One region of the Streptomyces sp. NPDC030296 genome, then DNA from elsewhere that is predicted to be linked to it. Evidence: predicted binding sites of a transcription regulator. Region 1 holds the regulator's gene; the other holds the start of a gene.
The links. The regulator HspR, encoded in region 1, represses chaperone genes until heat shock. The targets are predictions, from matches to a motif close to TTGAGNNNNNNNNNCTCAA.
Positions count from the first base shown of each region.

Region 2: the regulator HspR is predicted to act here: its motif matches at 2,400-2,418, upstream of lon (endopeptidase La).

Region 1 covers NZ_JBVICQ010000017.1:27,751-32,160, forward strand. The annotation lists gene grpE (nucleotide exchange factor GrpE) at 1-275, shown strand, start outside; gene dnaJ (molecular chaperone DnaJ) at 318-1,496, shown strand; gene ACZ4Z3_RS36010 (heat shock protein transcriptional repressor HspR) at 1,504-1,962, shown strand; gene ACZ4Z3_RS36015 (hypothetical protein) at 2,098-2,232, shown strand; gene ACZ4Z3_RS36020 (hypothetical protein) at 2,251-2,568, shown strand; gene ACZ4Z3_RS36025 (helix-turn-helix transcriptional regulator) at 2,591-3,658, opposite strand; gene ACZ4Z3_RS36030 (helix-turn-helix domain-containing protein) at 4,098-4,343, shown strand.
Region 2 covers NZ_JBVICQ010000003.1:724,371-728,780, forward strand. The annotation lists gene ACZ4Z3_RS11290 (TetR family transcriptional regulator) at 1-331, shown strand, start outside; gene ACZ4Z3_RS11295 (rhomboid-like protein) at 657-1,496, shown strand; gene ACZ4Z3_RS11300 (GNAT family N-acetyltransferase) at 1,571-2,224, opposite strand; gene lon (endopeptidase La) at 2,441-4,410, shown strand, end outside.

The sequences.
Region 1 (4,410 bases):
TCGCGGCGAAGATGGGTCTGCAGCAGTTCGGCAAGGAGGGCGAGCCCTTCGACCCGACGATCCACGAGGCCCTCATGCACAGCTACGCGCCGGACGTCACCGAGACGACGTGCGTGGCGATTCTGCAGCCGGGGTATCGCATCGGCGAACGGACCATCCGCCCCGCGCGGGTGGCCGTGGCCGAACCCCAGCCGGGGGCGCAGACAGTCAAGGCGGACGGCGAGTCCGCGGAGACGGCCGACGACAAGGAGAACGGTGGCCCGGACGAGGGCTGACGTCCACGACGCGGAACACCACGGGAAGGAGGGACGCCGGGGATGAGCACCAAGGACTTCATCGAGAAGGACTACTACAAGGTCCTCGGCGTCCCCAAGGACGCCACCGAGGCCGAGATCAAGAAGGCCTACCGGAAGCTCGCCCGCGAGTTCCACCCGGACGCCAACAAGGGCAACGCCAAGGCCGAGGAGCGGTTCAAGGAGATCTCCGAGGCGAACGACGTCCTCGGCGACCCCAAGAAGCGCAAGGAGTACGACGAGGCCCGCGCGCTGTTCGGCAACGGCGGCTTCCGCCCGGGCCCCGGCGCGGGCGGCGGCTCGTTCAACTTCGACCTGGGCGACCTCTTCGGAGGCGGCGCCCAGGGCGGACAGGGAGCGGGCGGCTTCGGCGGCGGGCTCGGTGACGTCTTCGGGGGCCTGTTCAACCGGGGCAGCTCCGGCACCACGCGGGTGCAGCCCCGGCGCGGCCAGGACATCGAGTCCGAGGTCACGCTGAGCTTCACCGAGGCCATCGAGGGCGCCACCGTGCCGCTGCGGATGTCCTCGCAGTCCCCCTGCAAGGCCTGTTCGGGCACCGGCGACGCCAACGGCACCCCCCGGGTGTGCCCGACGTGCGTCGGCACCGGCCAGGTCGCGCGGGGCTCCGGCGGCGGCTTCTCCCTGACGGACCCCTGCCCGGACTGCAAGGGCCGGGGCCTGATCGCCGAGAACCCCTGCGACATCTGCAAGGGCTCCGGCCGGGCCAAGTCGTCCCGCACCATGCAGGTCCGCATCCCCGCCGGCGTCGCCGACGGGCAGCGGATCCGGTTGCGCGGCAAGGGCGCGCCCGGCGAGCGCGGCGGCCCAGCGGGCGACCTGTACGTCGTCGTGCACGTCGACACGCACCCGGTGTTCGGCCGCAAGGACGACAACCTCACGGTGACGGTGCCGGTGACGTACCCGGAGGCGGCGCTCGGCGGGGAGGTCAGGGTCCCGACCCTGGGCGGCCCCCCGGTCACCCTGAAACTGCCCCCGGGCACCCCCAACGGGCGTACGATGCGGGCCCGCGGCAAGGGCGCGGTCCGCAAGGACGGCACCCGCGGGGACCTGCTGATCACCGTCGAGGTGAGTGTCCCGAAGGATCTGTCGGGGAAGGCTCGTGACGCACTCGAGGCGTATCGCGAGGCGACCGCGGGCGAGGACCCGCGGGCGGAGCTGTTCCAGGCCGCGAAGGGAGCATGACCACACCATGGACACACCCGGTCGCCGTCGTAACCCCTATGAGCTGACGGAAGAGACACCGGTGTACGTCATCTCGGTGGCCGCTCAGCTGTCCGGTCTGCACCCGCAGACACTGCGCCAGTACGACCGCCTCGGCCTGGTCTCGCCCGACCGCACCGCCGGGCGCGGCCGGCGCTACTCGGCCCGCGACATCGAACTGCTGCGCACCGTCCAGCAGTTGTCGCAGGACGAAGGCATCAACCTGGCCGGCATCAAGCGCATCATCGAGCTGGAGAACCAGGTCGCCGCCCTCCAGGCGAGGGTGGTCGAGCTGGAGACCGCGCTCGACGGCGCCGCCGCGGCGATGCAGCAGCGCGAGGCCGCGGTGCACGCGTCGTACCGGCGTGACCTGGTGCCCTACCAGGAGGTGCAGCAGACGAGCGCGCTGGTGGTGTGGCGGCCGAAGCGGCAGCAGGCCTCGGACTGAGAGCCGCCCCCGCGAGCCGCCCCGGCAAGCCGCCGCCTGGCAGCGAAGTGCCTGGCAGCAAGTGTCCCGCCCGGTGCAGCATCCTGACATCGCGGAGCCTTCAGGCGGCATGTTCCCGCTGGCAGAGTCGTGGTCATGAAGAACACGGGGAACGCACGCATCATCAGGACACTGTCGGCGCTCGCGCTGATCATGGCCCTGCCACTGGGAGCGACGGCGGCCGTCAAGTCCGGTCCGTCGGTCGCGCTGTCCGTCAACGGCTGGCAGTGAGCCGGCGGGACGGACGGGATGACGACCGTGGAGTTCCAGGACGGTGAGCACCGGGGGGAATGCCGGGAGGAGCAGGGCCGGGACGGTGGGTTCCGGGAACTGGTCCTCGTCCGCAGGGCTCCCGGTGACGCGCCCGCCGCGACGGCCGTGATCAGGGTCCTCGGCCAACTGCCCGGGGGCTGGGGACACGCCTGGCGACTCGACGAGGACGGGGGCCGGATCCACCTTCGGATCCGGCCCCCGTCCGGTTCGCCCGCCCACGCCGTACGGGACTGGCTGGCGGAGGTGCTCACCGACCCGGCGCTGGGCGGCTGGCGCGACGCCGGCGGGCCCTGATCGGCGGCATGGTGAACTGCGGTCAGATCCAGCCCCGCTCCCGCGCCAGCAGGGCCGCGTGCGGACGGTTGCTGGCGTTCAGGGTGCGCAGCACGTCGGCGACGTGCCGGCGGTAGGTGCGCAGGGAGACACCGAGTTCACGGGCACCGATCTCGTCCTTGGTGACCCGACACATCGACTTCAGGACCTCCAGCTCCATCGGCGTCAGGGACTCCGACTCGGGTGCCGGGGCGCCCAGCAGATCGGTGAGGTCCGTCGCCTGGTCCCAGATCTTCTCGAAGAGGGCCAGGATGCTGGCCACCAGGCCGGGTTCCTGCGCGACCAGCGCGCCGCGCGAGGTGTCCGACGGGTCCGCCGGGACCAGCGCGGTGTGCCGGTCGTAGACGAGGACGCGCTCGGCGATGTCGGCGGCGACCCTGATCCGCGCGCCCTGCGCGTTCAGTTCGCGCAGGTAGGCGGCGGTCGCGGGATCGTCCAGGGCGTCCTTGAGGACGACGCTGCGGATGTGGACGCCCCGGCGCAGACAGCGGCTGTCCAGCGGCCGCGCGTGCGCGATGTTCTCCCGGGTGAGCGCCCGGTAGGGCTCGACGGAGAGGATCTCCTCGCGGGCGAAGAACGCCAGGTCGTCGATCCGGTCGCGGATCTGCGCCAGGTTCGTCATCCGCTCCACGCCGCCGCCGGCCTGGGTGTGGACGCCCTGCTCGGCGCGGAGTTCCGCGACGAGGTGACGGGGCCGGGTCACCTGCTGCAGTTCGTGGTGCAGTTCGCTCAGCCGCCGGTCGGTGAGCAGACCGACGGCCACCTCGGGGTCCGCCGCCGTCAGGGTGCCGCAGGCTTCGCTCCCGGCGACGGCCGGATCCTCCGCCGTCTGCGCCCCGGTCTGCGCCCCGCCCTCCGCCGTCGCCTCCGCGCGGCGGAGCAGGCCCAGTTCCGTCAGCCGCCGCAGCGCGGCGCCGACGACGTCCTGCGACGCGTGGAGCAGGAGGTGGATGTCCTCCGCCGTCGTCCCCGGATTCCTCAGGAAGTGCCGGTAGACGCGCTCCTCCATCGTGGTGAGCCCCAACAGCCCCATGCTGCCCGCATCGTTCATCTGTCCCCCGTGTTCCTCCCGTGCGGCCCGGGCCGGTGGCCGGTATCGCGGGTGTGGCTGGTCGGGCCACGGCGATCCGGAATCCACCGAAATGATCGGGACTCACAGTAATGCGTTGGTCAAGGCTTCGTCCGTTCACGGCGGCACGCCGTGGAAGGTGTGGCGAATGTGTGACGGACGAGCGCGGGCCACGACACGAACGAACGGCGTGGGTCGAAAGTTTCGCTCGCAGCATGGTGTCGCGCCGGTGCAGCAAGCTGCGCCCCGCGGGGCGGGATCCGGCCGAAAGCGCTTGGCAGGCTGGAATCCGTCGGACGGGAACCGATGGACGTCGGACCCGAACCTAGGGACGTCGGACACGAACCGATGGATTCGCACGGATTCTCCGGCCACGAGCCGACGGAAGCCGACACGACCGAACACAACCAGGGGGACTCACATGGCTGTTGTCGTACGGGAGGACGCACTCGACTTCTCCGCGCTGACCGATCGCGAGCGGGAGGTGCTGCTGCTGCTCGCGACGGGCGAGCAGAACCGCTGGCTCGCCCGCCGCCTGGGCATCGCGGAGCGCACGGTACGGGCCCACACCGCCAGCATCGTGCGCAAGCTCGACCTCAAGTCCCGGTTCGAGGCGGCGATCGTCTCGCACCTGTACGAGGACGACATCAGGGGAACCTGCGGCTGACCTCCGCGGGGGACACCATGAGGCCCTGCCGGTACCGGGGAGTACCGACAGGGCCTTTCCATGGTGT
Region 2 (4,410 bases), on a different contig from region 1:
CGAGCGCGACAGCGCGCGGGCGGGGCAGACGCGCATGCTCAACGTCCTGGCGGCGGAGGCGGGCAACCCCGGGCATCCCGCCCACGCGTACTTCGCCCACCGGTACGCCGAGTTGGTGGAGGTCATGGCGGGGGTGCTGCGGCGGGCGGCGCACGCCGGCGAACTGCGGCCGGACACGGATGCCGGTGCTGTCGCCGTCGCGCAGGAGGTGACCGCCGTGCTGGACGGACTCCGGATCCAATGGGTGCTGGACCCGCCGGGGTTCGACCTGGCGGGACGGTTCCGGGCGTACGTGGAGCGGGTGTTGCGAGCGCTCTCGATGGACGGGTGAGGTTGTCGGATTGCTGTGAATCCCGGCGAAAGTGGCGCAGGTCACAGACAGGGGGTGCCGGGATGCCGAAGGTGGAGCCAAACGGAGGGAGCGCTTCATCTTGGATGGCGTGGAGACCGGGACAGGGCCGGACCGGACCGACGTGACACCGTCGGCTGCCGGGCCGCTCCTGAACGGAATCCCACGCCAGCCGGGCGCGGTGACGCCGGTACGGGGCGGGGGAGAGGCCGGCCCGTCGGGACCCGGTGCCGCGCGGGCGCGGCTGGCGGAGTCGCTGGGGCCTGGTGTCGAGCGGGCGGGGCTGGCAAATCCGCTGGGGTCTCGCGTGGAGCAGGCGGGATCGCCGGAGCCGCTGGGGCCCGGTGCGGAGCAGGCGGAGCTGCCGAAGCCGTCAGGGCTCAGTCGCGAGAGGCTCGCGCCCTCGGGGAGCCGGGGCGGCGGCGGCCCGGTCTCCTCCAGCCGTCGCGCGCGTCCCACCCCCGCACCCGGCTCCCTTCCGCACCCCTGGCGGCTGCTCCCGACCCCCGCCGGTACGCCCTTCACCTTCTGGTACCTGGCCGTCCTGCTGCTGACCTCGCTCATCACCGAGTACGCGGACCCGGCCGTCGTCCACGCCCTCCACCAGGGCTTCAGTACGGACGTGGCGCACCTCGTGGGCGCCCCGGTGCCGGTGCTCGTCGCGAGCGCGCTGTGGATCGCCGGCGGGATGGTGTCGCCGTACGCACTCGGCTTCGTGCTGGTGCTCACCGCGCTGGAGCGCCGGATCGGCGGCCGGCGGACGGCCTTGGTCTTCCTGCTGGGGCATGTGCTCGCCACTCTCGCCACCGAAATCCCGGTCGGAGTCTCCGTCCTGACCGGCGGGCTTCCCGGCAGCTCCCTCCACCGCCTCGACTACGGGATCAGCTTCGGCGTGGCGGCGTGCGTGGGCGCGCTGGCCGCCCTGCTGCCGTGGTGGTCACGCTGGCCGTTGCTGCTCGCCTTCGGCTGGATGCTCGTGGACGACCTGATGTCGTTCACGGACCCGATGACCGACTGGGGGCACCTGATCGCCCTCGCGATAGGGGTCGCCAGCTGGCCGGTGGTACGGCGGTGGCGACACGCGGCGTTGACCCACGACGCGGCCCCGCCCCCGGGTCCGGCGCGTCCGGCGAAGGTCCCGGCCTAGGGTCGACAGGCCCTAGCGGAACCGGAGCCCCGCGCGGAGGAGGGGCGGCGCCCCCGATCGGCAGGTCGGCCGTCTCACCGCCGGCCGTCGAACCTCGCGCTCGTCAGCGGGGCGACCGTCGTCCAGCCGAGGGACGCGTACAGGGCCCGGCCGTCCGGTGTGCCGCTCAGTACGCCGACCTCCGCGCCCTCCTCGAACGCCGCCCGGGTCAGGGTGCGCATGACGAGCGTGCCGAGGCCCCGGCGGCGGTGGGACGCGGAGGTCTCTATCTGGTCGACGACTGCGGTCCGCCCCGTCGGGGCGATCTGACCGCGAGCGGCCCATGAGCCGTCGGGTGCGGCCACCATCGCGCGGATCACGCCTCCCCGGGCCCAGGTGCGCAGGCGGTAGCCCTCCGGGGCGGTGACGGCCGGGCCTTCCGGTGTCCCCAGGGGCGCGGTCATCAGCCAGCCCGGCTCGGGGTCCACCCACCAGCCCTCGCCCAGGCAGGGGGCGACTCGCGACGCGTCGGCGAAGACCTTGAGCCACACTCCGGCCCCGGTGACCGCGCCGGCCACCTTCCGGACCGTCTCCTCCTCGACGTCGTCATGGGTCCCCGCGAGGACATGACGGGTGACGTGGGCGGCCGTTCCGTTGTCGATCGTGCAGCCCCAGGGCTCCACCACCGGGGGCGCCGCGCCCCGCGAGACGACCCAGCCGTCGACCCAGGCCCGCACGATTCCGTCCACTGTCGCCCCCCCGTGTAGGTGTGGCACGTCCGTCATCCGTAATGGGTGTATGGGTGTACAGACTATTACCTGTGGTGGGGGTGTGTCAGTGGGTGGCCGCCTGTCCGTGGTCCCTTCCCTGATCGCCCACAGCGAACGGCCCGGGCCCCGGGGAACATTCACGGGCTCACGTGCATTGAGTCGGCAGAGCTCAACTTGAATGCCGAGGGAGAGATCATGGCTTCGATGTCCGCACCGCTCACCCTGCCCGTACTGCCGCTCGACGACGAGGTCGTGCTGCCCGGCATGGTGGTGCCGCTGGACCTCAATGACACGGATGTACGGGCCGCGGTGGAGGCCGCGCAGGCGGCGGCGCGGGCGGAACGCGGCAAGCCGAGGGTGCTGCTGGTGCCGCGGATCGACGGCGCGTACGCGGCCACCGGTGTGCTCGGCACCGTCGAGCAGGTGGGCCGGCTCGCCGACGGTGACCCGGGCGCGCTCATCCGGGGACGCGGCCGCGTGAAGATCGGGGCCGGGACCACAGGGCCCGGGGCCGCACTGTGGGTCGAGGGGACCCGGGTCGAGGAGAGCGTGCCGGAGCCGCTGCCCGGCCATGTCGCCGAACTGGTCACCGAGTACAAGGCCCTGGCCAGCAGTTGGCTGCGCAAGCGCGGCGCCTGGCAGGTCGTGGACCGGGTGCAGGCGATCGACGACGTCTCCGCGCTGGCCGACAACTCCGGCTACTCGCCGTTCCTGACGACCGAGCAGAAGGTGCTGCTGCTGGAGACGGCCGACCCGGTCGCCCGGTTGAAGCTCGCCACCCAGCAGCTCCGTGACCACCTCGCCGAGCAGGATGTCGCCGAGACCATCGCCAAGGACGTCCAGGAGGGCGTCGACAAGCAGCAGCGGGAGTTCCTGCTGCGGCGTCAGCTCGAAGCCGTCCGCAAGGAACTGCGCGAGCTGAACGGCGAGAAGGAGGGCGAGGAGTCCGACGACTACCGCGCCCGGGTCGAGGCCGCCGACCTGCCCGAGAAGGTCCGGGAGGCCGCGCTCAAGGAGGTCGACAAGCTGGAGCGCTCCAGCGACCAGTCCCCCGAGGGCGGCTGGATCCGCACCTGGCTCGACACCGTGCTCGAACTGCCGTGGAACGAGCGGACCGAGGACGCCTACGACATCCAGGGCGCCAAGAGTGTCCTGGACGCCGAGCACGCGGGCCTGGAGGACGTGAAGGAGCGCATCACCGAGTACCTCGCCGTGCGCAAGCGGCGCTCCGACCGCGGGCTCGGTGTCGTCGGCGGCCGGCGCGGCGGTGCCGTGCTCGCCCTCGTCGGGCCGCCCGGCGTCGGCAAGACCAGCCTCGGCGAGTCCGTGGCGCACGCCATGGGGCGCAAGTTCGTCCGCGTCGCCCTCGGCGGCGTACGGGACGAGGCGGAGATCCGCGGCCACCGGCGCACCTACGTGGGCGCGCTGCCCGGCCGTATCGTCCGCGCCATCAAGGAGGCGGGGTCGATGAACCCCGTCGTCCTGCTCGACGAGATCGACAAGGTCGGCTCCGACTTCCGGGGCGACCCCGCCGCCGCGCTGCTCGAAGTCCTCGACCCCGCCCAGAACCACACCTTCCGGGACCACTACCTGGAGGTGGAGCTGGACCTCAGCGACGTCGTCTTCCTCGCCACGGCGAACGTCCTGGAAGCCATCCCCGACGCGCTGCTCGACCGTATGGAGCTCGTCCGGCTGGACGGCTACACGGAGGACGAGAAGGTCGTCATCGCCCGCGACCACCTGGTGCCGCGGCAGCTGGAGCGGGCCGGCCTCGACGCCGACGAGGTCACCCTCGACGAGAGCGCGCTGCGCAAGCTCGCCGGCGAGTACACCCGCGAGGCCGGGGTGCGGAACCTGGAGCGGTCGGTCGCCCGGCTGCTGCGCAAGGTGGCCGCCCAGCACGAACTGGGCGAGCGGGAGCTGCCGTTCACCGTCACCGACGCCGACCTGCGCGCACTCATCGGGCGCCCGCACCACGTGCCCGAGTCCGCCCAGGACCCGGCGGAGCGGCGCACGGCCGTCCCCGGTGTGGCCACGGGGCTCGCGGTCACCGGCGCCGGCGGCGACGTCCTCTACGTCGAGGCGTCGCTGGCCGACCCGGAGACGGGCGCCGCGGGGCTGACACTCACCGGGCAGCTCGGTGACGTGATGAAGGAGTCCGCGCA